Regions from separate parts of the Streptomyces sp. NPDC047108 genome, predicted to be linked through region 1. Evidence: riboswitches for the same ligand, from Rfam matches in the RefSeq annotation. Region 1 holds a riboswitch; the other holds the start of a gene.
The links. Region 1 has a riboswitch for glycine ahead of gcvT (glycine cleavage system aminomethyltransferase GcvT). Riboswitches for the same ligand answer to the same signal wherever they lie in the genome.
Positions count from the first base shown of each region.

Region 2: linked by a shared signal. The riboswitch ahead of gcvP (aminomethyl-transferring glycine dehydrogenase) and the one ahead of gcvT (glycine cleavage system aminomethyltransferase GcvT) in region 1 are both predicted to bind glycine.

Region 1 is NZ_JBEYUP010000001.1:947,321-961,913, forward strand. Features, by position in the region: gene ABZ822_RS04155 (class I SAM-dependent methyltransferase) at 1-548, opposite strand, end outside; gene ABZ822_RS04160 (YciI family protein) at 757-1,125, shown strand; gene ABZ822_RS04165 (RNA polymerase sigma factor) at 1,209-2,495, shown strand; gene ABZ822_RS04170 (hypothetical protein) at 2,655-3,080, shown strand; gene ABZ822_RS04175 (GNAT family N-acetyltransferase) at 3,434-4,210, shown strand; gene ABZ822_RS04180 (L-serine ammonia-lyase) at 4,365-5,762, opposite strand; gene glyA (serine hydroxymethyltransferase) at 5,911-7,176, opposite strand; gene gcvH (glycine cleavage system protein GcvH) at 7,210-7,590, opposite strand; gene gcvT (glycine cleavage system aminomethyltransferase GcvT) at 7,694-8,815, opposite strand; glycine riboswitch at 8,981-9,087, opposite strand; gene ABZ822_RS04200 (AAA family ATPase) at 9,416-10,021, shown strand; gene ABZ822_RS04205 (hypothetical protein) at 10,101-10,880, opposite strand; gene ABZ822_RS04210 (enhanced serine sensitivity protein SseB) at 11,209-11,955, shown strand; gene ABZ822_RS04215 (enhanced serine sensitivity protein SseB C-terminal domain-containing protein) at 12,087-12,899, shown strand; gene ABZ822_RS04220 (ABC transporter permease) at 13,300-14,298, shown strand; gene ABZ822_RS04225 (ABC transporter substrate-binding protein) at 14,413-14,593, shown strand, end outside.
Region 2 is NZ_JBEYUP010000029.1:46,583-61,175, forward strand. Features, by position in the region: gene ABZ822_RS31215 (molybdopterin cofactor-binding domain-containing protein) at 1-471, shown strand, start outside; gene ABZ822_RS31220 (PhzF family phenazine biosynthesis protein) at 660-1,484, shown strand; gene ABZ822_RS31225 (CPBP family intramembrane glutamic endopeptidase) at 1,546-2,349, opposite strand; gene ABZ822_RS31230 (substrate-binding and VWA domain-containing protein) at 2,450-4,228, shown strand; gene ABZ822_RS31235 (glutamate-cysteine ligase family protein) at 4,341-5,843, opposite strand; gene ABZ822_RS31240 (hypothetical protein) at 6,334-6,942, shown strand; gene ABZ822_RS31245 (DUF5999 family protein) at 7,356-7,562, shown strand; gene gcvP (aminomethyl-transferring glycine dehydrogenase) at 7,696-10,581, opposite strand; glycine riboswitch at 10,766-10,862, opposite strand; gene ABZ822_RS31255 (PRC-barrel domain-containing protein) at 10,986-11,369, shown strand; gene ABZ822_RS31260 (DNA polymerase IV) at 11,279-12,886, opposite strand; gene ABZ822_RS31265 (MerR family transcriptional regulator) at 12,940-13,551, opposite strand; gene ABZ822_RS31270 (bifunctional nuclease family protein) at 13,729-14,202, opposite strand; gene ABZ822_RS31275 (MerR family transcriptional regulator) at 14,253-14,593, opposite strand, start outside.

The DNA.
Region 1 (14,593 bases):
TCCGGCGGCGAGTGCGAGAAGACGCTGTGCGCGTGCACCACCGAGAACCAGCCACTGGGCAGGAAGTCCAGGGTGAGGTCGGTGGCCAGCGTGAGATGCGGCAGCTTGTCCTGCAGATTCCGCCGGACCAGGGTCCGCTGCGCCTCGAGAAGGATGTCCGGCGAGATGTCGATGCCGTAGTAGTTCCCGGGTTCGAGGTGGTCGATGAAGCGCCACCCGGCGCGCAGGTTCCCGCAGCCGATCTCCAGCATGCGGTCCTGCGGCTTCAGCCCGTGCTCGGTGAGGTAGTCGAACTGCATCTGCCCGAGCGCCATCCAGCGCTCCCGCGTCGCGCTGCCCACCGCTCCCTCGGGGCTGCGCGCCGTGTCCGAGGCCATGACGGCGCGGTAGTACGCGATGTGGTCGCGGTGCCGTGCCCGGAGCCAGGCGTCGCGCGCGGCCCGGCGCACATGCGCGGGTATGCGCCGCGGATGGCGCACCGCGTAGCTCACCTTGTGGGCGAGGCGGGAGCGGTTCCGGCTCTGCCTCGGCGCGGATATCTCGGGCATGCGGCCTCCGTGGGTCGGAGTGGCTGGCCCCCTGGGGAGCGTAACCGAGTGGCGAAAAATCTGCCCTCGCCGTGTCGATCCGCGGGCCGCCCGATCGATGTGTTGGTAGTGGAAGGGTCCGGGCGCCGTGAACCGGTACCGGTCCGGCCCTGGGCCCCGAAGCCGCACGGCGGACACAGCGACGAGGAGAGGACGAGGAGAGACAGCCATGCGCTTCATGACGATGATCAGGATCGACGAGAACGCCGGGCCCGAGGGCGGCCCGTCACCCGAGCTGATGGAGGAGATGGGCACGCTCCTCGAGGAGATGACCAAGGCCGGAGTGCTGCTCGACACCGCCGGCCTGCGGCCCACCGCCGAGGGGAGCCGGGTGCACTGGTCCCACGGCAAGGAGAGCGTGACCGACGGGCCGTTCACCGAGACCAAAGAGGTGATCGGCGGCTATGCCCTCCTTCAGGTGAGGTCGAAGGAGGAGGCCGTCGAGTGGTCCCGGCGCTTCGCGCGCATCCACGGGGAGGACTGGGAGCTGACCCTGGAGGTCCGGCAGGTCGAGGAGCCGCCGGGGGAGGGGGCCTGACGGGTCCGCGGTAGGACGGCTCGTACACCGCCCGTACGGGGGTGAGCCTGCGGCCGGGGCCGACCCGGCCGTAGGCTCGGGGCGTGGCCGAGACCGGTACGGACGATGCCCGGCGGGCGATCGACGCCGTCTGGAGGATCGAGTCGGCGCGGCTCATCGCCGGGCTCACCCGCATCGTGCGCGACGTCGGCATCGCCGAGGAGCTGGCGCAGGACGCGCTGGTCGCGGCGCTCGAACAGTGGCCGGGGGCCGGTGTCCCGCGCAATCCGGGCGCCTGGCTCATGGCCACCGCCAAACACCGCGCCATCGACCTGCTGCGCCGCAACGAACGGTTCGCGCGGAAGATCCAACTCCTCGGCCACGAGCTGGAGATCGAGCAGCGGCTGTCCGAACCCACCGCCGACGCGGCCCTCGGAGACGAGATCGAGGACGACCTGCTGCGCCTGGTCTTCACCGCCTGCCACCCCGTCCTGTCCCGCGACGCGCGCGTCGCCCTCACGCTGCGCCTGCTGGGCGGGCTGACGACCGAGGAGATCGCGCGGGCGTTCCTCGTCGCGGAGCCGACGGTCGCCCAGCGCATCGTGCGCGCCAAGCGCACGCTCTCCCGCCGCCACGTCCCGTTCGAGGTCCCCGAGGGTCCCGGACTCGGCGAACGCCTGGCCTCGGTGCTGGAGGTCGTCTACCTCGTCTTCAACGAGGGGTACGCGGCCACCGCCGGCGACGACTGGATGCGCCCCGCCCTGTGCGAGGAAGCGCTGCGCCTCGGCCGCGTCCTCGCCGGTCTGATGCCGGACGAGCCCGAAGTGCACGGTCTGGTCGCGCTGATGGAGATCCAGGCGTCGCGCTCGGCGGCCAGGACAGGTCCGTCGGGCGAGCCCGTCCTCCTGCTCGACCAGGACCGTTCGCGCTGGGACCACCTGCTGGTCCGCCGCGGCTTCGCCGCCCTCGCCCGCGCGAACGAACTCGGCGGCGCGCCCGGCCCGTACACCCTCCAGGCGGCCATCGCAGCCTGCCACGCGCGTGCCCTGACCGCCGACGCGACGGACTGGGCGCGGATCGCCGTGCTCTACGAGGCGCTGGCCGACCGCACACCGTCCCCCGTGGTGGAGCTCAACCGGGCGGTCGCGGTCGCCATGGCGCACGGTCCGGCACAGGGGCTCGAGCTCGTGGACGCCCTGGCCGCGGACGGCTCCCTACGGGGCTACCACCTGCTGTCGAGCGTCCGCGGCGACCTGCTCGCCCGCCTCGGCCGCACGGAGGAGGCGAGGGCGGAGCTGGAGCGCGCGGCGGCGCTCACCCGTAACGCCCCCGAGCGGACTCTGCTGCTGGAGCGGGCGGCAGCGCTGGGTGAGGCCTACCGGCCAGGGTGATTCCGATCAACTTCCCTTCGCTGTAAGGGTGCTGATACGGAATCAGGCAGCGTGGCGGCCGGGGTGGAACAGGCCGGCCAGGTCGCGGAAGGCGTCCGCCGGATCGCGGTCCCCCAGCGTCCGCTCCAGATTGCCGCTCAGCCACAGAATGGCGAACCCGTGCGCGATCGACCACGCGCCCAGCCCCGTGCGCTCGGCCTCGCCCGCGTCCAGGTCTCCCGGGAGGCCCGCGCGTGCCTCGACCCCACCGAGGCGCTGGTCTCCTTCGCCGCGGTGGGAGCCGCACCCGAGGAGGCGTTCGCGAGCCGCGGCTGGAGCGAGGAGGAGTGGGCGGCGGCGCGGGAGCGGCTGGTCACGCGCGGCTGGCTGGACGTGCAGGGCGGTGCGACGGAACGCGGGCGCGCGGGCCGCGAGGAGGTCGAGCGCCGACCGGACGAACTGGCCGCCGCGCCCTGGCGGACGCTCGCGCCGCAGGACGCCGGCACGCTCGCGCGGCTGACGATGCCGGTGGTGCAGGCGGTCGTCGCCTCCGGCATGCTGCCCGCGCAGAACACGCTGGGGATCGGCGCCGCGGGTACGCGGTGAGCGGGGAGCCTGCTCGTGGACCGGCACGGTGCCGCCGCGCCGGTGCCTGCTGCGGCGAACGGCCGCCGGGCCGGGGCACATCCGCTCGCCGCGAGCGCGTTGCCGTGCCGTGGACCGCCTGCTCCGGGTGAGCCTGCGGTCGCAGGCACCGGCACGGTGCCGCCGTGTCCTGATGCGCATCGGCCGGTGCGGCCGTGTCCTGGTGCGCGGTCGTGCGTCGGCACGCGCGGGGTGCGGGTCCGCGGTCCGGCGTCCTGACCTCCCCGGCACCATCGCGAAGGCCGCCCGCCTTGCCGGCGGCACGGCACGGAATTCGGTTGCCGCACCGCTCCGCCCGGCGCTGCAATGACGCCATGGACCGCGATGCCGTACTCACCCGCTTCGACCGCCAGATGCGCCAGGACGTGCGCCCCGACGGGCCGGACGCCCGCGTCGAGCGCTCGGGCGCGGTCGTCCGTCGGGTGGGCGCCGAGGACGACTGGAGCGCCGTCCTCTGGTCGTCTCTGGACGAGGCGACCGCGGACGCCGAGATCGCGGAGCAGGTGCGCTACTTTTCCTCGCTGGGCCGCGAGTTCGAGTGGAAGCTGTACGGATACGACGGGCCGCACGACCTCGGCGCCCGCCTGCGTGCGGCGGGTTTCGTGCCCGAGCCCGAGGAGACGCTGATGGTCGCCGAGACCGCCGGTCTGCGGACCGACGCCGAACCGCCGCCGGGCATCCGGCTGTGCCCGGTGACGGACGCGGCGGGCGTGGACCTCGTCGTCCAGGTGCACGAGACGGTGTTCGGCAAGAGCCACGCCTTCCTCCGCAAGCAGCTCCTGGACCAACTCGCCCACGATCCGGACGCGGTGAGCGTCGTCGTCGCCATGGCGGGCGAGCTGCCGGTCTGCTCGGCGCGGATGGAGCTGTACGCGGGCACGGACTTCGCGGGCCTCTGGGGCGGCGGCACACTGCCCGCCTGGCGGGGCCGCGGCATCTACCGTGCCCTGGTCGCCCACCGCGCCCGTATCGCCGCCGCGCGCGGATTCCGCTACCTCCAGGTCGACGCCTCGGACGACAGCCGCCCCATCCTTCGGCGCATCGGCTTCGTCCCGCTGACGACCACGACGCCGTACGTGCACGGGGCCTGAGTGCCCCGATGACGTGACGGCGTGATGGCGGCCCGAATTCCGGTGGCCAGCCACTGATCGGGTCTCTTGCCTGGCCTTGGGCGGACGGAAACGGGGGCCGCGCCCCGTCGGCGCGGCCCCCGTCGTTCGCGAAAGGGACTGAAGGATCGTTCCCTCAGCACTCGATGACGTTCACCGCGAGTCCGCCCCGCGCCGTCTCCTTGTACTTGACCTTCATGTCCGCGCCCGTCTGCTTCATCGTCTTGATGACCTTGTCGAGCGAGACATGGTGACGGCCGTCGCCGCGCAGCGCCATGCGGGCCGCCGTGACCGCCTTGACCGCCGCCATGCCGTTGCGCTCGATGCACGGGATCTGGACCAGGCCGCCGACCGGATCGCAGGTCAGGCCGAGGTTGTGCTCCATGCCGATCTCCGCGGCGTTCTCGACCTGTTCGGCCGAGCCGCCCAGGACCTCCGCCAGGCCGCCGGCCGCCATCGAGCAGGCCGAGCCGACCTCGCCCTGGCAGCCGACTTCCGCGCCGGAGATCGAGGCGTTCTCCTTGAAGAGCATGCCGATCGCGCCCGCGGCGAGGAGGAAGCGGATCACGCCGTCCTCCTCGTCCTTCGCCGTGCCGCCGCCCGGCACGAAGTTGACGTAGTAGTGCAGCACCGCCGGGATGATGCCGGCCGCGCCGTTCGTCGGGGCGGTCACCACACGGCCGCCGGCCGCGTTCTCCTCGTTGACCGCCATCGCGTAGAGCGTCACCCACTCCATGGCCCGCGCCGCCGGGTCGCCCTCGGCGCGGAGCTGGCGAGCCGAATTGGCCGCGCGGCGGCGGACCTTGAGGCCGCCGGGGAGGATGCCCTCCTGCGAGAGGCCGCGCGCCACGCAGGACTGCATGACGGACCAGATCTCCAGCAGACCCTCGCGGATCTCCTCCTCCGTGCGCCAGGCCTTCTCGTTCTCCAGCATCAGCGCGGAGATGGACAGCCCGGTCTCCTGGGCGAGGCGCAGCAGCTCGTCACCCGTGCGGAACGGGTACTTGAGCACGGTGTCGTCGAGCTTGATGCGGTCCTCGCCGACCGCGTCCTCGTCGACGACGAAGCCGCCGCCCACCGAGTAGTACGTCTTCTCCAGCAGCGGCAGGCCCTCGGAGTCGTACGCGAAGAGAGTCATGCCGTTGGCGTGGTACGGCAGGGAGCGGCGGCGGTGCAGGACGAGCTGCGTCCGCTCGTCGAAGTCGATCTCGTGGGCCGAGCCGATCTCGTCACCGAGCAGGCGGAGCCGCTTGGTGGTGCGGATGCGCTCCACCTCGTCGTCGGCGCTCGCCACGTCGACCGTGCGCGGGGAGTGGCCTTCGAGACCGAGCAGGACGGCCTTCGGCGTCCCGTGGCCGTGGCCGGTCGCGCCGAGGGAGCCGAAGAGCTCGGCGCGTACGGAGGCGGTCTGGGTCAGCAGGCCGTCCTTCTTCAGGCGGCCCACGAACATGCGGGCCGCGCGCATCGGACCCACCGTGTGGGAACTGGATGGCCCAATTCCGATGGAGAACAGGTCGAATACGGAGATGGCCACGGGCGGGCTCCCTTGCGTGCTCGTGGGGCGTGCTGGTGGTGGCGGGGGCGCCGGGACCGGCGCCCCCGCTGTCTGCCGGTCCGCCCGCCGCGGCGGGCGGACCGGTCGTGCTTCCGTGCTGTGCTGTTGTCGGCCGCTGCGCGGCCGGTTACTTGCCGAGGTCCGGGTACAGCGGGTGCTTCTCAGCCAGCGCGGTCACCCGCGCCTTCAGCGCCTCGGCGTCGTACGACGGCTTCAGCGCCTCGGCGATGATGTCCGCGACCTCGGTGAAGTCCTCGGTCCCGAAACCGCGCGTGGCCAGCGCCGGGGTGCCGATCCGCAGGCCCGAGGTCACCATCGGCGGCCGCGGGTCGTTCGGGATGGCGTTGCGGTTGACGGTGATGCCGACCTCGTGGAGCCGGTCTTCCGCCTGCTGCCCGTCCAGCTCGGAATTACGCAGATCCACCAGGACGAGGTGGACATCCGTGCCACCGGAGAGGACCGAGACGCCCACCTCCGCCGCGTCCGGGCGGGACAGCCGCTCGGCGAGGAGCTTCGCGCCCTCCAGGGTGCGCTGCTGGCGCTCCTTGAACTCCTCGCTCGCGGCGACCTTGAAGGACACCGCCTTCGCCGCGATCACATGCTCCAGCGGGCCACCCTGCTGACCGGGGAAGACCGCCGAGTTGATCTTCTTGGCCAGCTCGGCCGTGGAGAGGATCACACCGCCGCGCGGGCCGCCCAGCGTCTTGTGGGTGGTCGTGGTGACGATGTGGGCGTGCGGTACGGGGTTGGGGTGCAGCCCCGCGGCGACCAGGCCCGCGAAGTGCGCCATGTCCACCATGAGGTACGCGCCGACCTCGTCCGCGATCCGCCGGAAGGCGGCGAAGTCGAGCTGCCGCGGGTACGCCGACCAGCCCGCGATGATCAGCTTCGGCCGGTGCTCCTTGGCGAGGCGCTCGACCTGGTCCATGTCGACCTGCCCGGTCTGCTCGTCGACGTGGTAGGCGGCCACGTTGTAGAGCTTGCCGGAGAAGTTGATCTTCATGCCGTGGGTGAGGTGCCCGCCGTGGGCGAGGTTCAGGCCGAGGATCGTGTCACCGGGGGAGAGCAGGGCGAACATCGCGGCCGCGTTGGCCTGGGCGCCCGAGTGGGGCTGGACGTTCGCGTGCTCGGCGCCGAACAGCGCCTTGATCCGCTCGATCGCGAGCCGCTCGACGACGTCGACGTGCTCACAGCCGCCGTAGTAGCGGCGGCCGGGGTAGCCCTCGGCGTACTTGTTGGTGAGGACCGAGCCCTGGGCCTCGAGGACGGCGACCGGAGCGAAGTTCTCCGAGGCGATCATCTCGAGGGTGGACTGCTGACGGTGGAGCTCCGCGTCGACAGCGGCGGCGACGTCCGGGTCGAGCTCGTGCAGGGACTGGTTGAGAAGCGACATCGTGATCCCCATCAGGATGGTGCGGGCGTGGGTTCAGTTGCCGGTGAAGGCGGTGTATTCGTCGGCGGAGAGCAGGTCGGCGGGCTCGTCGCCCACCTTCACCTTGAACAGCCAGCCGCCCTCGAAGGGGGCGGAGTTCACCAGCGCCGGGTCGTCCACGACGTCCTGGTTGACCGCCGTGATCTCGCCGGAGACCGGGGCGTACAGGTCGCTGACGGACTTGGTCGACTCCAGCTCGCCGCAGGACTCGCCCGCGGAGACGGTGTCGCCGACCTCCGGGAGCTGGACGAAGACGACGTCACCGAGGGCGTCGGCGGCGTGCGAGGTGATGCCCACGGTGGACACCCCGTCCTCGTCGGCCGCGGTGAGCCACTCGTGCTCCTTGCTGTAACGCAGCTCTTGGGGGTTGCTCATGATGTGAATTCTCCTGGATCGGGGTGCGTGCTCGGTTCGCGGTCTTGACAGGTGGGACGGGTGTGACGCATCCGGCGCCCCCACGGACGGGGCGTGACGGGGGTCAGCGCTGCCGCTTGTAGAAGGGGAGCGCCACGACCTCGTACGCCTCGTGGCTGCCGCGGATGTCCACCGCGACGCCCGCCGTGCCCGGCTCGGCGTGAGCGGCGTCCACGTACGCGATGGCGACCGGCTTGCCGAGGGTGGGGGAGGGGGCGCCCGAGGTGACCTCGCCGATCACCGTGCCGTCGCCGGCCGCCACCACGGTGTAGCCCGCGCGCGGGACCCGGCGGCCCTCGGCGATCAGCCCCACGAGCTTGCGCGGCGGGCTGGCCTCCGCGCGCTTCGCCGCCTCCTCCAGCGCCGCGCGCCCGACGAAGTCGCCCTCCTTCTCGAACTTCACGACCCGGCCGAGACCCGCGTCGAACGGCGTGGTCGCGGTGGTCAGCTCGTGCCCGTACAGCGGCATGCCCGCCTCCAGGCGCAGGGTGTCCCGGCAGGAGAGGCCGCACGGCACCAGGCCGGCGGGCGAGCCCGCCTCGGTCAGGGCCTGCCAGACGGTCTCGGCGTCCCCGGGCGCGACGAACAGCTCGAAGCCGTCCTCGCCGGTGTAGCCGGTGCGGGCGATGAGGGCCTGCACGCCGGCGACGGTGCCGGGCAGGCCCGCGTAGTACTTGAGCCCGTCGAGATCGGCGTCGGTCAGGGACTTCAGGATGCCGGAGGACTCCGGGCCCTGGACGGCGATGAGGGCGTAGGCCTCGCGGTCGTCGCGCACCTCGGTGTCGAAGCCCGCGGCCCGCTCGGTGAGGGCGTCCAGGACGACCTGGGCATTGGAGGCGTTGGCGACGACCATGAACCTCTCGTCGGCGAGGCGGTAGACGATCAGGTCGTCCAGGATGCCGCCCTCGGCGTTGCAGATCATGGTGTAGCGCGCGCGGCCCACGGCCAGCTTGCCGATGTTGCCGACCAGCGCGTGGTCGAGCGCGTCGGCGGCCTGCGGACCGGTCAGGGTGATCTCGCCCATGTGGGAGAGGTCGAAGAGGCCCGCGCGGCTGCGGACGGCGAGGTGCTCGTCGCGCTCACTGCCGTAGCGCAGCGGCATGTCCCAGCCGGCGAAGTCGGTCATCGTGGCGCCGAGCGCGCGGTGCAGCGCGTCGAGGGCGGTACGGCGTGGGGATTCGGTCATGTTTCAGGCTCCCGGGCAGGGGTGGCGAGGCTGATGTCATAGGGAACACAGCCTCCCCATCTGTCATCGGAACCTGAGAGGTTCGCCACGACCCTCATCACGCATCAGGGCTACGGCTTGCACCTTGGGTGGGGCCGCCGGGGGCGGCCCGCTTTTCAGATGTGCCTAATCCGCGCGGTACGGGGCCTGAGAGATTCAAGGGAGGACTTGCTCCTTCGGCGCCCCGGCGCCCGGCACGACTGCCGGTCCGGGGACTCTCCCGCGCGGGATCGAACGGCCGGTATGGAGTTGGCGCGGACATCATTGCACGACTGTCCGATGTTCGGGCGGCCCGGTGGCGAGGTATCGAGCTTGTACCGCATTACCGTTTCTTGACACTCTGCTCCGGTGGGGCGCAGTGACCGACCAACGGGGAGGACGATCACGGTGCACAGGGACAGTGCGTACGCGACTTCGGCCAAGGCGGCGCCGGGAGACACCCCGGGCGGGGGGACCGGTGAGACGCGCACCCGGGTCGTGCCCGGAGCGACGCGCCCCGGCCGCGGGGAGGCGGCCGCTCCCCGCACCGTGCCCGAGGTGGTCCGGCCCGGGCGGGGGAAGGTGACCGATCTGCGCGACGCCGGGGACGGGAGCGCGCCGGCGACTGTGCCCGCAGGGGAGCTCCGCTATCCGGCCGGTGACGTGCTCGTCGTCTCCGGGCTGCCGGGCAGCGGCAAGAGCACTCTGATCAAACGGGCCGTCGCGGGCCCGGACCAGCGGGGCCGGCGCGTGCGGCGGGTGGATTCCCAGGACGTACGCGACCGCTGGCAGCGGGCGGTGCCCGCCGCCGTCCCGTACGCGCTGTACCGCCCGTTGGTACGGATCGCGCACTACGCCGGTCTGCACAGCGCTCTCCGCTCGGGCGACAGCGTCGTCGTCCACGACTGCGGCACGCTCGCGTGGGTGCGCCGCTGGCTGGCGTACGACGCACGCCGCCGGGGCAGGTCGCTCCACATGGCGCTGCTGGACGTTCCGCCGGAGATCGCCCTGGAGGGGCAGACGGCACGGGGGCGCGGTGTCTCGCAGTACGCCTTCGCCCGCCACCGCCGCGCCGTGGGGAGCCTGGTCGCGGACGCGGAGGGCGGGCGGCTTCCGGACGGATGCGCCTCGGCCGTGCTGCTCGACCGAAGATCCGCGCGTGCCCTGCGGCGCATCGGATTCGAGTAGCCGGGACGCCGGTTCGGCACCGTCCGGACAGCCGGGTCCGCCCTCCGCGACGTAGCGGTGGACCGTCCCGTCGTCCGCGTCAGCTCGCGGGCCAGGCGGCCGGGCGCTCGGAGGAGTCCGCGGCGGACGAGGGTTGCGAGGCGCCCGGGACCTCGGGCGACGCCGGCACGTCGGACGCGCCGGGGGAGGTCGGGATCTGCGGGGTGCCCGGGAGCTGGGGCAGCCTCGGCAGGCCGTCGAGGTTCGCCGCGGGCAGTCCGCCGCCGACCATCACGCTGGTCACGACGTTGACCGTTCCGGTGAGGAGATTCTGCACGGCGGGGGAGATGGCGCTCGGGTCGCCGGCCGAGAGGGCCTGCAGCAGGCTGTCGAGACGGCTCTGCAGATCGGCCACGGCCTTGGCCTTGAGGTCCTGTCCGGGGTCGCCGGCGCGGCGCGACTTCGCGGCGGGGCCGGGCAGGTCGTAGGCGGGCAGGACGACGGGGTCCTCCGGGCCGGGGGCGGGCTGGGTGGAGGGCTGGACGGGAGTCTGCGTCACCGAGGCCAGCGCCTGCTTGATCTCCTCCGCGCGGCTGGTGGCCTCGGCGATCGGCAGCCTGCCCTCGGGGGCCTGGAGCACCGCCTGCACGAGGTCGTTGACGGGACGGGTGATGCTGCCCATGTCGCCGAGCAGCTTCGCCTGTCCGAGCAGGTTGTCGGCGCCGGGCAGAGGGGCGTCGGATGCCTTCCGCTCGGTCGCCGTACGGGACTGGGCCCCTGTGTCGGTATCGGTGACGGCGACGGCGGCACCGGTTCCGATCACGAGGACGCCGCACACGGCGGACGCGACGAGGACGCCGCTCTTCCGGGACATATGCATGGGGAGTGCTCCCTTCGGGTGTCAATCGGCCTTGACCCCACCTTTTGAAGGCCCGGCACGGTGTGCAACTCGTGGTTACGCAGAGCGACACCGCCGCCCTGACCCCTGCGCGCGCCGGTCGCCACGGTGACCTGGGCTTATCCCGCGCTTTCGAGCAGCCCCCGGGAAGAAGCGCAAGTGCAGCCGTTAGGGTGCGTGGGCGGTTCGTACGAGACAAACGAGACAGTGGATGGGCCCGGTGACCATGTCGGAGCAGCACGGCTACTCCTCCTTCCCCTCCGGCGGTCTGCCGGCCGACGGCACGCACCCTGGCGAGCCCGGACCCGTCATGGGCTTTCCGTCCAACGCGCTGGAGGAGACGCTCGCCGCCTCCGTGGGCGTGGACGGTGCGGGCGCGCGCATCGTCGAGGTGCTGGGCCGCAGCCATGTCTGGGTGCCGCTGCCGGAGGGCGGCAGCCGCGAGAGCCGGGACCTCGACCTGCCCACCGTCGAGATCGGGGGCGCCGCCTACGTCCCGGTGTTCAGCTCGGAGCAGCAGTTCCTCCAGGTCGCCGGCGCCCATATGTCCTTCACCGTCGCCCCCGCCCGCGAGTTCGCCCGCGGCCTTCCGCCGCAGCTCGGCATCGCGGTCAACCCCGGCGGCGCGGTGGGTGTCCCGCTCCCGCCCGCCGCCGTGGCGGAGCTCTGCCGGACCGGCCGCACCCCGCTGGACACGCCGGTGACCGAGTACGGTGCCGGACCGAGCGGCGGCCGGGTGCGGCTGTTCGAGCCGGACTGGCAGGACGAGCCGGTCGACTTCCTCGGCGCGGCCGCCGGGGAGTTCGCCGTCACCGGGCTCGTGCGGACCGCCCGCCGGGCGCTGGCCAGCATCGAGGGAGCCGCACCCGCCCTCTTCGTCGGCGTCGAACTCCTGCGCTGCGAACCGCAGGACCGGGAGGCGGTGCTGCACGCCCTGGGCAGGGCGCTGGGCGCGGTGCCGGTGCCCTGGCCGGTCCAACTCGTGCTGCTGGACGTCGCCCAGGATCCGGTCGTCGACTGGATGCGGGAGCGGGTACGCCCGTTCCACACCGCGTAGACCTCCGTAAGCTGGTTGGATGAGCGGGTGCACGCGACGGGCCCTGAGCGGGGTCGCGCTGTGCCGAGGAGAAAGGGCAGAAGTCGGTGAGTGCGGGAGGCGGCACGGCTGCGGCGGGGGCCGTGGAGCAGATGCTGCGGCAGGTGACGCCCGGGCGGTACGACGCCTACGAGGCGCTGCTGCGTGCCCTCGCCGACGGCCAGGTGTGGATGCTGCTCTGGCAGGGTTCGCCGGGCTCGCCGGAGGCCCAGTACGGGAACATGGAGGTGGACGGGCAGGGATACGCGCCCTGCGTCACGTCCTCCCACGAACTGGCCGTCAGCGGCTGGAACCGCGCCCATGAGGTCGTCTCCGGCTACGACGTCGCCGCCTCGCTCTACCCCGACCACTGGGGCCTGTGGCTCAATCCGCACGCTCCGGGCGGCGGTGTCGGCATTCCCTGGGCCGATCTGCGCCGGATCGCGGTCGGGCTCGACCAGCTTCCCGCCGGACCGCTGCGGCTGTCGGAACCGACCATTGAGATCGCCCAGTTCTATGCGCTTCTGACCCAGAATGCCCACCGCACCCCCGCGGTGCGTTCGCTGCGCCGCGCCTGGGTCCAGCCCGCTCTCGGGGCGCCGTATCTCGCCATCGGCCTCGATCTGTACGACGCGAGCCCGGAGGCCGTGGAGTCGGCGCGGGCGATGATGCAGCAGTCGGTCGGCGCGGTCCCCGAGGGCCTGCCGGTGTCGACGGTGGCGATGTCCGACGCGTACGACCCGGTGGCGATGTGGCTCCGGACCTTCGCCCGCCCGTTCTTCGACCGCGATGTCTACGGCGGAGCGCAGGGTCCCGCCGCTCCCGCGTCGCCGGCCCCCGGCTACGGCTATCCGCCTCCGGGACCTGCACACGGGAACCCGGCGCCCCAGGGATGGCATCCGGGTCCCGCTCCGCACGCTTACTGAACCGCCACTCAGTTTCCGAGGGTGTAGCGAAGCGCTGCCCAGTCCTCGACATCCCCGTCCGTCATCCGGACGATCACGTGCGCGGACCTGGAGCGTGAACGGCACATGGATATTCGCCATTGCCAAATGATGGGAGTGCGGGCGGTTTTGCCCGCCCGTTTCGCGCGCTTTTCGCGTCGCCATTCGATCCGCTGAGAAGTCTCTCCCGTCCGAAATCCGGAAGCTTCCAGCACACATCACAGTTGCGCATCCTTTCCGAGGGAGGGCTGGCACCTGATCGCAAACGCGATGAAGACTCACGTTCGCCGGGCCATCGGCCCTTTGTGCGATGTGAAGATCGAGGCCGCTACAGCGGCAAGCGCTGGCCGGTCACCGCCGGTCGAGAGGGGTCCCCACCACGATGACGGCACCTATGCACGACACGGTCCCGGTCAAGGGCGACGAGGCCGGTGTGGTCGCTGACGTCACCAAGAAGGCCGTCGAGGGCCGTTCGCTGGGTCGTATCGCCTGGAACCGGCTGAAGCGGGACAAACTGGCCCTCGCCGGTGGTGCGATGGTGCTCCTCCTGATCCTGGTCGCGGTCTTCGCTCCGCTCATCACCAGCATCTTCGGCCATGATCCGAATGAGCATCACGAGGACCTGATCGACCCGCTGTTCGGCGTTCCGTCGGGCTCGTGGGGCGGCATCAGCTCCGAGCACCTGCTGGGCATCGAGCCGGTCAACGGCCGTGACGTCTTCAGCCGCATCGTCTTCGGCGCCCGCATCTCGCTGCTCGTCGGCTTCCTCTCGGCCATGGTGGCGGTCGCGTTCGGCACCGTGCTCGGCATTCTGGCGGGCTACTTCGGCGGCTGGGTCGACGCCGTGATCAGCCGTGTGATGGACATGCTGCTGGCCTTCCCCCAGCTCCTGTTCATCATCTCGCTCATCTCGGTCATGCCCAACCATCTCCTCGGCCTGGAGGGCACCGGCGTCCGCCTGCTGGTGATGATCCTGGTCATCGGATTCTTCGGCTGGCCCTACATCGGCCGCATCGTCCGCGGCCAGACCCTGTCCCTGCGCGAGCGCGAGTACGTGGAGGCGGCCCGCAGCCTCGGCGCCGGGCAGCGCTACATCCTCTTCAAGGAACTGCTCCCGAACCTCATCGCGCCCATCACCGTCTACACGACGCTGATGATCCCGACCAACATCCTGACCGAAGCCGCACTCGGCTTCCTCGGGGTGGGCGTCAAGCCGCCGACCGCGTCCTGGGGAAACATGCTCTCCACCGCGGTGCGCTACTACGACTCCGACCCGATGTTCATGGTGATCCCGGGCGTGGCCATCTTCGTCACCGTCCTTTCGTTCAACCTCTTCGGCGACGGCGTGCGCGACGCGCTCGACCCCAAGGGAACCCGCTGACTCCCCCCACTCAAGCCCCACCCCTGGGCCCTGCGCAGCCGTGCGGGCCGTGAGACACACGGAGGATCCGAGATCGTGACAACCCAACGCACATCGAGGCGCAGACTGGCCGGCATGTCGGCCGTCGTGGTCGCGGTACTGGTCTCCACCGCGGCCTGTGGCGGTGGCGGCAGCGACAGCGACAGCAAGGGCGCCGGTTTCAACGCGGGCATCGAGAAGGTCGCCAGCGCGTCGGACAAGAAGGGCGGCACGCTGAAGTTCATCGGCGTGCAGGACGCCGACTCCTGGGACACCA
Region 2 (14,593 bases), on a different contig from region 1:
TCGCCCCGGAGCGTCACCTCCAACGCGCAAGGGTTCCGGATCGCGGTCCACCAGGTGACGGGTGAGATCCGCATCCTCCGGAGCGTCCAGGCGACCGACGCGGCCGAGGTCATCAACCCGGCCCAGGTCCGGGGACAGGTGGAAGGCGGCGTGGCCCAGGGCATCGGCTTCGCGCTGACCGAGCATTTCCAGGTGGACGCGGAGGGCGTGATGGTCAACCCCAACCTCCGCAACTACCGCATCCCGACCTACGCCGACGTCCCCCGCACCGACGTCCTCCTGGTGCACTCCTCCGACTCCTTCGGGCCCCTGCGGGCGAAGGGGATGGCCGAGTGCTGCATCAACCCGGTGGCTCCCGCGCTGGCGAACGCCCTCCAGGACGCCACGGGCGTCCGCTACCGTTCGCTGCCGCTCACTCCGGAACGCATCTACAGCAGGCTCCCCGAGAGCCAGGCCGTGCGTCCCGGCTGATCATGAGGAAACGGGTCATGAGGGAACGGTCATGAGGAACGAGTCGTGAAGGACCGGGGCATGGAGGACCGGGCCGGACCGGTCGTACCGCCGCACGCCGTGCGCGAGCGCCGGACCTGAACGGACAGGTCCAGGAAGCCGGAATTGGCCTTGTTCCCGACCGCGGCGCCCGCCGTACGCTCTCGCCCATGCGCATCCGAATCGTCGACGCCTTCACCGACCGCCCCTTCGCCGGGAATCCGGCCGGGGTCCTGCTCCTGGACCGCGACGGGTTCCCCGACGACGTCTGGCTGCAGCGCGTCGCCGCGGAGGTCAACCTCTCCGAGACGGCCTTCGCGCACCCCCTCCCCCAGGGCGGGGACGCCGACTGGGCCCTCCGCTGGCTCACCCCGGTGTCCGAGGTGAACCTGTGCGGACACGCCACGCTCGCGACCGCCCACGTCCTGCACACCACGGGCACCGCGAGCGGCACCCTCCGGTTCGCCACGCGCAGCGGCCTACTCACCGCGACCGCCCACGACGACGGCTCGATCACCCTCGACTTCCCGACCGCGCCGCTGACGACACGTGACGACCTCCGCGCCGAAGCGGCCGCCGCCCTCGGCGCCGACGTCCTGTCGGCCCACGACACCGGCCCGAACATCGGGGACCTGCTCGTGGAGCTGGCCGACGAGAAGGCCGTACGGGCTCTGGCCCCCGACTTCGCCGCCGTCGCCCGGCTCGGTCACCGCGGCGTCATCGCCACCGCCGCGCCCGAAGACCCCTCCGGAGGCCACGACTTCGTGTCGCGCTTCTTCGGACCGGCCGTCGGCATCGACGAGGACCCGGTGACGGGCAGCGCACACACCGCGCTGGCCCCGTTCTGGTCCGCCCGCCTGGGCCGCGACGACCTCACCGGACTCCAGGTCTCCGCCAGGACCGGGCTCGTCCGCACGGCGCTGCGCGGTGAGCGCACCCTGCTCTCGGGATCCGCGGTCACGGTCATCGACGGCGAACTGCTCACCGCTCCCTGACCGCCCGGCCCCGTCGCGTACGCGGGGGGGGCGTACGACACTCGGACGGTCGGCGCGACGCTCACTTCGTGGGCAGCCAGCCCACCTTCCCCGCCAGCACCGCGTACCCGACGAACGCCACGATGTCGATCAGCGCATGGGCCGCGACCAGCGGCCCGACCCGACCCCACCGCCGGTAGAGCAGCACGAACACCACGCCCATCACCATGTTCCCCACCAGTCCGCCGATGCCCTGGTAGAGGTGGTACAGCCCGCGCAGGCCGGCGCTCGCGGCGAGCGAGGCGGCCGGGGTCCACCCGAGCTGCCCGAGCCTGCGCAGCAGATAGCCGACCACGATCACCTCCTCCACCAGCGAATTCTGGATGGCCGATGCGATCAGCACCGGGATCTTCCACCAGACGTCGGGCAGCGACTCGGGGACGACCGTCAGATTGAACCCGGCGGCCCGGACGCCGAGGTAGAAGAGCAGTCCCGTACCGCCGATCGCCGCCGCAACCGCCGCACCCGCCCCGAGGTCGAACCCCGGCCTGCGCCGGTCCAGTCCGACGGCCCGCAGGCCCCCGGCGCCCTCCCGCAGCAGCAGGTGCGCGACGAGCGCGACGGGTACCAGAGCGGTGCCGATCCCGAAGACCTGCCACGCCAGGTCGAGCCACGGACGCCCGGGCGCGGCCGAGGAGTTGAGCAGGGCGGCCTGGTCCTTGAGGCCGCCGGGCTTCGTCACCGAGCCCACAAAACTGATCAGGGCGGACACCGCGCTGGCGCCCACCGACAGCGCCAGCACCAGCAGCGTCTCCGTGCGCAGCACACGCGGCGGCAGCTGCTCAGGGGAGAAGGAATCGGCCACCCGTCCGGACTCTGCCTGCACGCCCGCCTCCAGTTCCACAATCCCGCCCTCGCCGTCTTCCCCGCGCCGCTATCGTCTCGAAAGGCAGTACGAAGATCGTCACGACAGGCCGGGGAGACCCATGGGACGTCACAGCTTGCCCCACGCCTCCGCTCCTGACCGTACGGGGGGCCGTTCCACGGCCCGCCGGCGTACGGTCGTGATCTCCGCCGTCCTCGTTCTGGCCATGGCCGCGGGCACGGCCGTCGCGCTGAGCAGCGGCCTGCGCCCCTTCGGCGGTTCCTGCGACGGCGAGGACATGCCGCTGCGCGTCGCCGCCTCCCCCGACATCGCGCCCGCTCTGCGCACCGTCGCCGACCGTGCCCGGGACTCCGGGGTCCGTACGGACGGCCGCTGCCTGGACGTCCGGGTCACCGCGCGCCCCGCCCACGAGGTCGTCGAGGAGCTGACGGGGCCGCGCAGCACCTCCGCCGGTTACGAGGTCTGGCTGCCGGACTCCGGCCTCTGGGTCGACCAGGCGCGCGCCTCCGGCACCGCCCCGGCGCTCGGTGAGGGCGGCAACGTCGCGTCGTCGCCGCTCGCCCTCGCCGCCGTGCCGTCCGCCGCCGAGAAGCTCGGCTGGCCCGACAAGACGTACACCTGGGCCGGTCTGGCCGAGGAGGCGCAGCGGGAGGAACTGCCGCTGGGCGTGGCCGATCCGGACCGCAGCGCCGTCGGACTGCTGTCCCTCGCCCGGCTCGGCGCCTCGTCCAAGGACTCGTCCAAGGAGGAGAAGTCCGGCGGCGAGACCCTGGCCGCGGGGATGGCGCGGAAACTCGCCGGGCACACCGAGGAGAGCGACGAGCAGGTACTCGCCTCCCTCCCGCGCGCCGAGTTCGGGGCGGACAAGGGAGATCCCAGCGGGAACCCCGCGCTGATCGTGTCTGAGCAGGCGGCGCACCAGCACAACACGGGCGGATTCGGGGGCGATCTGCGGCTGTTCTATCCGGAGGACGGCAGCGCACAGCTCGACTACCCGTACACCCTCGTCGGCGAGGACACGCTCACCTCACGCCAGACGCGGGCCGCCACCCGCTTCATGACGCTGCTGGGCACGGGTGACAGTCTCGACGTGCTCCGCGACCACGGCTTCAGGACCGGTGGCCTCCCGCCCAAGGCGGCGGCAGCGTGGGCCGCGGGAGCGAAGGAGCCGCAGCCGTACGACGCCGCGCCCGCCAAGGCCCCGACCAGCGCGGAGGTCCAGGCGACGCTCGGGCTGTGGGCGATCACCGTCAAGAGCGCGCGGCTGACGGCCGTGGTGGACGCGTCGGACTCGATGTCCGCACCCGTCCCCGGCGAGGACGGCCGGTCCCGGATGGACGTCACGCGCGGCGCCCTCTTCCAGGCCCTCTCCACCTTCAAGGCGGAGGACGAGATCGGTCTCTGGGACTTCGCGCGGCGGCTCGACGGCTCCCGCGACTACCGCCGGCTCGTGCCCACCCAGCGGCTGGACGAGCGGACGGACGGCCGGACGCAGCGCGAACGGCTCACGGCCGCGGTCGAGGACCTGGATCCCGTGTCCGACGGCGCCACGGGGCTGTACGACACCGTGCTCGCCACCTACCGCGAGGCGGCGGAGAACTACGGGCTGGGCCGCTTCAACGTGGTGGTGCTGCTGACCGACGGCTCCAACCAGGACCCCGGGAGCATCTCCCGGGACGCGCTGGTCGGGAAGTTGAGGAAGCTGGTCGACCCGCAACGCCCGCTGCCGCTGATCGCCATCGCGGTCGGACCCGACGCCGACAAGCGGTCGTGCGAGGAGATGGCGAAAGCGACGGGCGGCTCCGCGTTCCGGGTCGAGGACCCGGCTGAGATCCACCAGGTGATGCTCAGGTCGATCATGGCAGCGGCCCGGCGCTGAGCGGCGGGCACCGCGCACCGCCGCGCCGGTGGCGAAACCGGTACCGATGGTGAAACGCCTCTCCCGGAGCCCGGCCCGCGAGCCGCCCGGAGCCGGGCCCAGGAGGGACGTTTCAGCCGGGGTACGACACCGGCCAGGTGTGCACGGGCTCGCCCGCACGCATCAACTCGCTGTAGCGACGCGTGGTCGCGGCGAGCGCTGCGTCCCGGTCCAGGCCCCCGTCAAGCCCCCGGTGGAAGGTCGCGGCCTGCCATGCGGCACCGTTCATCCGGCGCCGGCAGCGCTCCTCGATGACCCCGAGATAGCGGTCCCGGTCGGCCGGTTCGACACCCCACTCGTCCAGCCCGGCGGCGGCCAGCGGCAGCAGTTCGTCGCGCACCAGACGGATGGCCGGCACCTCGGCCACCGTGCCCGAACGGCCGGGGCGCGGCCAGCGCAGGGTGGCGTCGATGCCGTAGCGGCAGGCCGCGTCGAAGTTCTCGGCTGCCTCGGCGAACGACAGCTTGGACCACACCGGGCGCGACTCGTCCGCCAGCGTGCGCACCAGCCCGTAGTAGAGCGCGGTGTTGGCGATCACGTCGGTGACGGTGGGCCCGGCGGGCAGAACGCGGTTCTCCACCCGCAGGTGCGGAACGCCCTCGGCGACGGCGTACACCGGACGGTTCCAGCGGTAGACCGTGCCGTTGTGCAGCACCAGTTCCTGCAGTTCGGGGATCTTGCCGTCGTCCAGGACGCGCAGCGGGTCCTCCTCACCGCAGATGGGAAGCAGGGCGGGGAAGTAGCGGAGGTTCTCCTCGAAGAGGTCGTAGGCGGAGTCGATCCAGCGCTCGCCGAACCAGGTCCTCGGCCGTACGCCCTGCTCCCTCAGCTCCGGCGGACGGGTATCGGTGGACTGCTGGAACAGCGGTGGCCTGGACTCGCGCCACAGCTCCCGCCCGAAGAGGAAGGGGGAGTTGGCGCCCATCGCGATCTGCACGGCGGCCACAGCCTGCGCCGCGTTCCACACCGCGGCGAACCGCCCCGGCGTGACCTGCAGATGGAGTTGTACGGAGGTGCAGGCGGCCTCGGGGGCGATCGAACCCGTGCGGTAGGTCAGCCGCTCCACTCCCTCGATGTCGAGGGCGATCTCCTCGCCGCGCGCCGCGAGGATCTGGTCGTTGAGCAGCATGTAGCGGTCGACCTCGGAGAGGTTCGAGGAGACGAGGTCCTCGGTTCCGAGGGTGGGGAGAATGCCGACCATCACGATCTCCGCGTCGACCTCGCGCGCCTTGCGGTCCGCATAGGCGAGCCCGGTACGGAGTTCCTCTGCGAGCCGGTCGAGGACGCGCCCCGACATACGGTGCGGCACGATGTTCACTTCAAGGTTGAACTGGCCGAGCTCCGTCTGGAAATCACCGCTCGAGATGCGCTCCAGCACTTCCGCATTCAGCATGCGCGGCATCCCGTCGGCGCCCGCGAGATTGAGTTCGATCTCCAGCCCCATCAGATTCTTGGGGCGGTCGAACCGCTTCTCCTCCAGCAGCCGCTCCAGTCCCTCGAGACACTGCCGCAGCTTGCGCCGGTAGAGCTGCCGATCGGACAGGTCGAACCCGCCTGCCACGACCTTCTCCCCCATCGGAGAGTCCCTCCTCGAGTGGGCTGCCCGTGGCCACGGCCACGGCGTCAGGGTCGATGATGCCCAGGCAATGTGATCGATAACGCCCGGCGGACACCGCATGCCCAGTAGGCTCGTCACTACACATACTCCGGCACATTCCATAGGCATAGCGCGCTGTCCCGGGCCTCCCGCATTGCACCCGCGAAAAGCAGGGGCGGGAATCGGCCTACCGCCTTCACGGCATAACCCGAGGCAGCGGGCCGGAGCGGGCGGACAGAATAGGCGTAACCCTCTCGGAGCAAAGACCGAATACGGACTTGCCCGCAATGTCGGCGACAGCTAGCGGAAACACCGAGTGAACAGACGTCAGATAAACTTCGCGAACGAGGGCAGAGAGTGAGCGTCACCGGCATTTCGATCAGCCGGCCCCCTCTGACCCCGAACCACGCTGACAACGTCGTCCGCAACGCCCCGCACCACGTGTCTCCCAAGTGAGAGGCGACCCACCATGCCGCTGCATGTCCCCCCGGCACCCCAGCCAGCCCTGCGCAGCGCCCTCGCGGCCCTTGGCTCTCCCACCGCGGTACGTGACCCCCGTACCCCGGCACTGCGGACCGTAAGCGGTCCGCTGGCCCCCGAGCTCCCGCTGCCGGTCCATGTCCTCGACCGGGTCGTCAGCCATCAGGGGATACCGCGCACGCGGCTCGCCGGCTGGCGCTTCCTGGTGCGCGGCGGCGACCGCGCCGTGGCGGCGGCCGAGACCATGCTGACCCCGGACGGCTGGGCCTTCTCGCACTTCTTCGAGGGGCCGTACGTGGCGTCGACCGAGCGCGCGCTGCGCCAGGCGGAGGCCCTTCCGGGCACGTACCAGCCGCGGCTGCTGTCCGTACCGGAGCTCTACATGATCACGCTGTGGCTGCACGGGGACGTCGAGGCCGACGCCACCCAGGGTTCGCCCGCGCCCAACGACGTCCTGGTGCCGCTCGCCCCGGCGCCTCCCGGCATCGCGGCGCACCGGCCGCACCGCGTCGCGGACCTGCTGCCCGTGCTGACGCTCCGGATGACGCCGCCCCCGCTGATGGGCCTGGGGACACCCGCCATGGGCTCCCCCGCCTGACCCCGAGGGCCCCGGCCCCTTCGCGCGGCATGAGCGTGCCCCGCGGCCCGACGGCCGCGGGGCCGCGCTGTGTACGGGTCCTCCCGGCGTCCTGTCCGCCGCCCCCGCACGTCCGCCGGGCTTTACCGAACGAGGACTCCGCTGTCCCGCTCCCACGCGCGGCACGTACGGCGCCCACCCATACGGACTAGCCCGGTATGACCAATCACAACCACCCGAAGTGACGGCTGGGCCGCGATGAACCGTCCGCCCGGGTGACGCGTCATGACCCAGTAAGAGCGGCTGCCGCGAAATCCCTGCGGAATCCCGCCGGTAGGGCAAGACTGGGGACCGACCGAACAACAACGGGGGGCGGTATGAACACCGCAGCGATCAAAAGAACAGCCACCACATCACAGCGAAAGAACCCGCCCATGTGCGAGCACAAGCCACCCTGTCCGTCAGCCGACTCCGCCGACCGGGAGGCCGCGCAGAGCGTGGCGCACCACCCGGAGCAGGGCTGGAGCCTGCTGTGCAACGGCGTCCTGCTCTTCGAGGACACCGGTGAGCTGCTGCCGGACGGGCAGATCATCGCCCCGCACCGGCCCCTCGGCTCGGCGCAGGTGATGACCGCCGCGTGACCGCGGCGAACCGGAAGCCGATCGGCGCCGCGCACGACGGCGGGGCCGACGAGCCTTCCGGGGACGAAAGACAGGGGCCGGCCTGGCGACATGCGCCGAACCGGCCCCGATGCGTATCCCCCGCCGGGCGGGGTCAGCCCTCGTAGTCCTCCAGCGGCGGGCACGAGCAGACCAGGTTGCGGTCGCCGTAGGCACCGTCGATACGGCGCACCGGCGGCCAGTACTTGTCCGCGGCCGAGACCCCGGCGGGGAAGACCGCCGTCTCACGGCTGTACGGCCGCTCCCACTCGCCCGCCAGGGCGGCCGCCGAATGCGGCGCTCCCCGCAGCGGGTTGTCGTCCGCGGGCCACTCGCCCGAGGCGACCCGCTCGATCTCGCCGCGGATCGCGATCATCGCCTCGCAGAAGCGGTCGATCTCCGCGAGGTCCTCGCTCTCCGTCGGCTCGATCATGAGGGTCCCGGCCACGGGGAACGACATGGTCGGGGCGTGGAAGCCGTAGTCGATGAGCCGCTTGGCGACATCGTCGACGCTCACACCGGTCGCCTTGGTCAGCGGCCGCAGGTCCACGATGCACTCGTGCGCCACCAGCCCGCTCGGGCCGGTGTAGAGCACCGGGTAGTGCGGCTCGAGACGCTTGGCGATGTAGTTGGCGCCGAGGACCGCGACCTGCGTGGCCCGGCGCAGGCCCTCCGCACCCATGAGCCGGACGTACGCCCAGGAGATCGGCAGGATGCCCGCCGAGCCCCACGGGGCGGCCGAGATCGGGCCGACGCCCGTCGCGGGACCGGCCTCCGGCTGGAGCGGGTGGTTCGGCAGGTACGGCGCGAGGTGCTCGCGCACACCGACCGGGCCGACGCCCGGACCGCCGCCGCCGTGCGGGATGCAGAACGTCTTGTGCAGGTTGAGGTGCGAGACGTCGCCGCCGAAGTGGCCCGGCTTGGCCAGCCCCAGAAGGGCGTTGAGGTTCGCACCGTCCACGTACACCTGGCCGCCCGCGTCGTGCACGGCACCGCAGATGTCGGTGATGTGCTCCTCGAACACCCCGTGCGTGGACGGGTAGGTGACCATGAGCACGGCGAGCTGGTCACCGTACTGCTCGATCTTGGCGCGCAGGTCCTCGACCTCGACGTCGCCGTCCTCACCGGTCTTCACCACGACGACCTTCATGCCCGCCATGACGGCGCTGGCGGCGTTCGTGCCGTGCGCGGAGGACGGGATGAGGCAGATGGTGCGCTGGTCGTCGCCGTTGGCCCGGTGGTACGCCCGTACGGCCAGCAGCCCGGCCAGTTCGCCCTGGGAGCCGGCGTTCGGCTGGATGGACACCTTGTCGTAGCCGGTGACCTCGGCGAGCCGCTCCTCGAGTTCGCGGATCAGGGTCAGATAGCCCTGGGCCTGCTCGGCCGGCGAGAAGGGGTGCAGCGCCCCGAACTGCGGCCAGGTGACCGGCTCCATCTCGGTGGTCGCGTTGAGCTTCATCGTGCACGAGCCGAGCGGGATCATGCCGCGGTCGAGCGCGTAGTCCCGGTCGGCCAGCTTGCGCAGGTACCGCAGCATCGCGGTCTCGGAGCGGTACTGGTGGAAGACCGGGTGGGTCAGGTAGTCGTCGGTCCGCAGCAGCGCCTCGGGCAGGGCCTCCCCCACCGACGCGTCCAGCGCCTCGACGTCACCCGTGACGCCGAACGCGCCCCAGACGGCGGCGAGTTGCTCGCGCCCCGTGGTCTCGTCGCAGGCGATCCCGACCAGGTCCGCGTCGACCCGGCGCAGGTTGACCCCGGCGTGGCGGGCGGCGGACACGACCTCGTCGGCCCGCCCCGGGACGCGCACGGTGACGGTGTCGAAGTACGCGCCGTGGACGACCTCGACGCCACCTGCGCGCAGGCCCTCGGCGAGGATCGCGGCGTAGCGGTGGGCACGGCGGGCGATGGCCGCCAGCCCGTCGGGGCCGTGGTAGACCGCGTACATCCCCGCCATCACGGCGAGCAGCACCTGCGCGGTGCAGATGTTGCTGGTGGCCTTCTCACGGCGGATGTGCTGCTCACGGGTCTGCAGGGCCAGGCGGTACGCCTTGTTGCCGTCCGCGTCCACGGAGACGCCGACGAGGCGGCCGGGCAGGCTGCGGGCGAACTTCTCGCGCACCGCCATGTAGCCGGCGTGCGGACCGCCGAAGCCCATCGGGACGCCGAAGCGCTGGCTGGTGCCGACCGCGATGTCCGCGCCCAGCTCGCCGGGGGAGGTCAGCAGGGTGAGGGCGAGCAGGTCGGCGGAGACGGTGACGATCGCGCCCAGCTCGTGCGCCCGCTCGATCACGGGCCGCAGGTCCCGCACCTGGCCGGAGGCGCCCGGGTACTGCAGCAGGACACCGAAGACGCCGCGCTCGGCGACCTCGGCCGGGATCCCGCCGGACAGATCGGCGACGACGACCTCGACCCCGGTGGGTTCGGCACGCGCCTCGATCACCGCGATCGTCTGCGGCAGGCAGTCGGCGTCGATCAGGAAGACGCCGTCCTTGACCTTGCCGACGCGCCGGGAGAGCGCCATGGCCTCGGCGGCGGCGGTGCCCTCGTCGAGCAGCGAGGCGCCCGAGGTGGGCAGACCGGTCAGGTCGGCGACGACCGTCTGGAAGTTGAGCAGCGCCTCCAGGCGGCCCTGCGAGATCTCCGGCTGGTACGGCGTGTACGCGGTGTACCAGGCCGGGCTCTCCAGGACGTTCCGCAGGATCACCGGCGGGGTGAAGGTGCCGTAGTAGCCGAGCCCGATCATGGGCGCCAGCACCTCGTTGCGCTCGGCCAGCTCGCGCAGCTCGGCGAGCACCTGGTCCTCGCTGCGTGCGTCCGGCAGGTCCAGCGCGCCCGTGCTCTTGATCACGTCGGGAACGGCCGCGGTGGTCAGCTCGTCCAGCGAGCCGTAGCCGACCTGGGCCAGCATCTTCGCCTGGGCCTCGGTGTCGGGGCCGATGTGGCGCTGTTCGAAGGGGGTGCCACGCTCCATATCGGAGAGCGGGATGCGGTTGGCGGTCATCTGCGGAGGCCTCCTGGTCGACACGACCTGCGAGGGATACCCGTACAGGTACCCCGACGGCCTCCCCCTCTGTCATCTCGACCTGAGAGCTTCACCGGTCCGCCTGGGCGGTCCGGCTTGCACCGTCGGTGAGGAGGGGTTCCGGCACGCCAGGCCCGGTACCGCCCCTGCTTTCCAGAGTGACCTCGTCCGTGCGGTACGTGTGCCTGAGAGATTCCGGGGAGGGTTTGCTCCTTCGGCGCCTCCGGCCTGACGGCGGAGGACTCTCCCGCACGGGGTCAGCAGCCGTTTGCCAGCGTACCAGCGCACCTCGGGCCAAGGATCTGGGCGGATCCCGAGTGGCCGACGTCCGCGATGTGTCCTTTCGTTGTTTCATGGAGGACGACGACGAGTTGGAGGGCACCGTGCAGTCGGACATCGATCCGCGGAGCCTGATCGGGCGCAAGGCGTTCGATCTCGACGGGGCGAAGATCGGCACCGTGGACGAGGTGTACCTGGACGACGCGACCGGGCGTCCGGAGTGGGCCGCGGTCCGCACCGGGATGTTCGGGCGCGACGCCTTCGTCCCCCTGGAGCCCAGCGAGGTGGTCGAGGACACGCTCCGCGTCCCGTACCGCAGGTCTCTGATCAAGGACGCGCCTGATTTCGGTGTGGGCCGCCATCTCTCCCCCGAGCAGGAGCTTCAGCTCTACCACCACTACGGGCTCGACGCCTCGGCTCCCGGCAGCGACGCGGGCGACGAGGACGGCGACGGGGACTTCGGCCGTATCGCGGGCGAGGACGGCTGAGCCTCCCCGTCCCCCTCCCGCCGAGCGTCCCTCTCCTCCGCCGGGCGCCGGTCCTGTGCGTCCGCGAAGTCCGCTGCATTCGCTGCGTCCGCTGATTCCGCGCCTGAGGCCGGCTCCGCGGGCGGGCGCTCCCGGGCGAGGAGGGGCGCCGGCTCGGCCGGTTCGAGATCCGGATCGTCCACCGGGAACGTCCGCACCCGCCCGGGAGCCGACCAGGGCTGCTCGAAGCGCACCGTGACCCGGCCGACGCCGCTGCCCTGCACCCAGCCCGTACCGAACTCCGCATGCCGTACGTCGTGCCCCGGCACCCAGCGGCGCGGCCCGGCCTCCGCGGCGGCCGGCTCCGGCTCTCCCGGCCCCGGGGGCGCCGGCTCGCTCTCCGCGCCGTGCGTCACCGCCGTCCCCTCGGCCTCCGCCGCCGCAGCGGCACCGGCCGCCTCCGCTGTCGCGGCCTGGGCGAACAGGTCCTCCTGCGTGAAGTCGGCGAGCCCGGTGACGCCCACACCGAGCAGCCGCACGCCGCCCGTGGTGTCCACGCTCTCGATCAGCCGAGCGGCGGCCTCCTGGATCACCGCCGGGTCGTCGGTGGGCCCACGGAGGGTCTCGGAGCGGGTCAGCGTCGAGAAGTCGTAGCGCCGGACCTTCAGCACGACCGTACGGCCGGACCGGCCCGCCGACCGGAGCCGCTGGACACACCGCTCGGCAAGGCGCCGGACCTCGCCCTGGACCCGCGCCCGGTCGTGCAGGTCGACGTCGAAGGTGTCCTCCACCGACACCGACTTGGCGTCGCGCTCGGCGACCACCGGTCTGTCGTCGAGCCCCTGCCCCATGGCGTGCAGCGAGCTGCCGTGCGCCTTCCCCAGCAGCCGCACCAGCTCGTCCTCCCCGGCCTCGACCATCTCCCCGACCGTGTGGATCCCCGCCCTGCGCAGATGCTCGGCCGTCGCCGGCCCGACCCCGGGGAGCGTACGCACCGTCATGGGCTCCAGCAGCGCGCGCTCGGTACCGGGCTCGATGAGGACCAACCCGTCCGGCTTGGCCTGCTCGGAGCCGATCTTGGCGAGCATCTTCGAACCGGCCAGCCCGACCGAGCCCGTCAGCCCGGTGACGGACCGGATGTCCCGGCGCAACTGCTCCCCCACCGCCTGCGCCGCCTCCCCGGACGCCGCCGCTCCGCCCGCCTCGAGGTCGACGAACGCCTCGTCGAGGCTCAACGGCTCGACGAGCGGCGAGAGCGCGTGCAGCAGCTCCATCACGGCATCGCTGATCCTGCGGTACAGCGCGAAACGCGGGGCGAGATAGGCGGCGTTCGGGCACAGCCGCCGCGCCTGGGCCGTCGCCATCGCGGAGTGCACACCGAAGACCCGGGCCTCGTACGACGCGGTGGCCACCACGCCCCGGGGCCCGATGCCGCCGACCACGACCGGCTTCCCGCGCAGGCTCGGCTTGGACGCCTGCTCCACCGATGCGTAGAACGCGTCCATGTCGAGATGCAGGATCGTCGGCGCGGCTCTCACGTCACCGATGCTCCCCTACGGCACTGACATCGGCCGCCGCTCCCGGCGGGAGGTCAGACGGCGCGGTTACGGCGCCGGGCGAGCTCATCGGCCGGGTTGTGCCCGACGAGCGTCTCACCGGTGTCCACACGCTCCCCGTGGAGCTGGGCGAGCGCGTCCTCGACATCCCGCCAGACGACGCCGACCGCGATGCCGAAGATGCCCTGGCCGCCCTGGAGCAGGCTCACGACGTCGTCCGGGGACGAGCACTCGTAGACGGTCGCGCCGTCGCTCATGAGCGTCATCTGTGCGAGGTCGGCGCGCTGGCGCGTGCGCAGGTGCTGGACGGCCGCACGGATGTTCTGCAGCGAGACGCCGGTGTCCAGGAAGCGCTTCACGATCTTGAGTACGACGACGTCCCGGAAGCTGTAGAGCCGCTGGGTACCCGAGCCGTACGCCGGACGGACGCTCGGCTCGACCAGACCGGTGCGCGCCCAGTAGTCCAACTGGCGGTAGGTGATGCCCGCTGCCGCGCACGCCGTGGGACCGCGGTATCCGACCAGGTCGGAGGGGTCCTCCACCGCATCGTCCGGCCCCGTGGAGGGGTGCCGGAACGGGGTGTCGGCCGCGCGCCCATGGAGCGGGATCGGCCCACCCGCCGCTGTACCGTCGCCGGTGCTGCTCACGCCGACCTCCGTCCTCGACCTGCCTCCTCGAAGGTAGGCAGTCACCCCGGGTGCGTCAACGATCGCCACACTTGGCACGCCACGTGATAATCACCCTAAGGGTGGTTTCTCGTGACCCGTTCCAGGGAAGCCCGTTCGGCCCATCGGCCCCCGGGCGGCGCGGCGGCGGCCCGCGGCCTACTCGCGGTTGGTGCCGAAGTCCTCGGGCGAGATCTGGTCGAGGAACTCGCGGAACTTCTCCACCTCGTCCTCCTGCTCGTCCGGGATGGCGATTCCCGCGTCGTCCAGCACGCCGTCGCTGCCGTAGATGGGCGTACCGGTCCGCAGGGCGAGCGCTATGGCGTCGGAGGGCCGGGCGCTGACCTCGACCCCGCTGGCGAAGACCAGCTCCGCGTAGAACACGCCCTCGCGCAGGTCCGTGATGCGGACCTCGGTGAGCGTCTGGCCGACCGCCTCCAGCACGTCCTTGAACAGGTCGTGGGTCAGCGGCCGGGCCGGTGCCATGCCCTGCTGGGCGAAGGCGATCGCGGTCGCCTCCCCGGGCCCGATCCAGATGGGGAGGTAGCGGTCGCCTCCCACTTCACGCAGGAGCACGATCGGTTGGTTGGAGGGCATTTCCACCCGGACACCCACGACGTCGAGCTCGTTCACACAGCAACCCTAGGACGTGCCCGGCCGGTTTGGGTAGTCGGGCCCGTCCTTCAGTGCAGCCGACCGCGCAGCGCGGACTCCACGAGAGCGGCGTGCAGGCGCACGGAGAGCGTCGCCAGCTCACGCGCCGTGGTCTCCGCATGAAGCCTGGTCTGAGGGTTGCGATGGCGCCTGAGCGGGGCCACGACCTGCTCGACGAGATCGGCCTCGCGGTCCGCCGCCGCCTTCATGACACGCAGATGACGCGGTTCCAGGCCGAACCGGCCCAGATCGGCGACCAGGCGGGCCACGGAGACCGTCTCCAGGTCGTAGCCACCCTGCTCGTCCGGGGCCATCAGGCCGTACGACTCCCACTCCGCGAGCTGGTCCTCGCCGACCTCGGCGGCGGCGA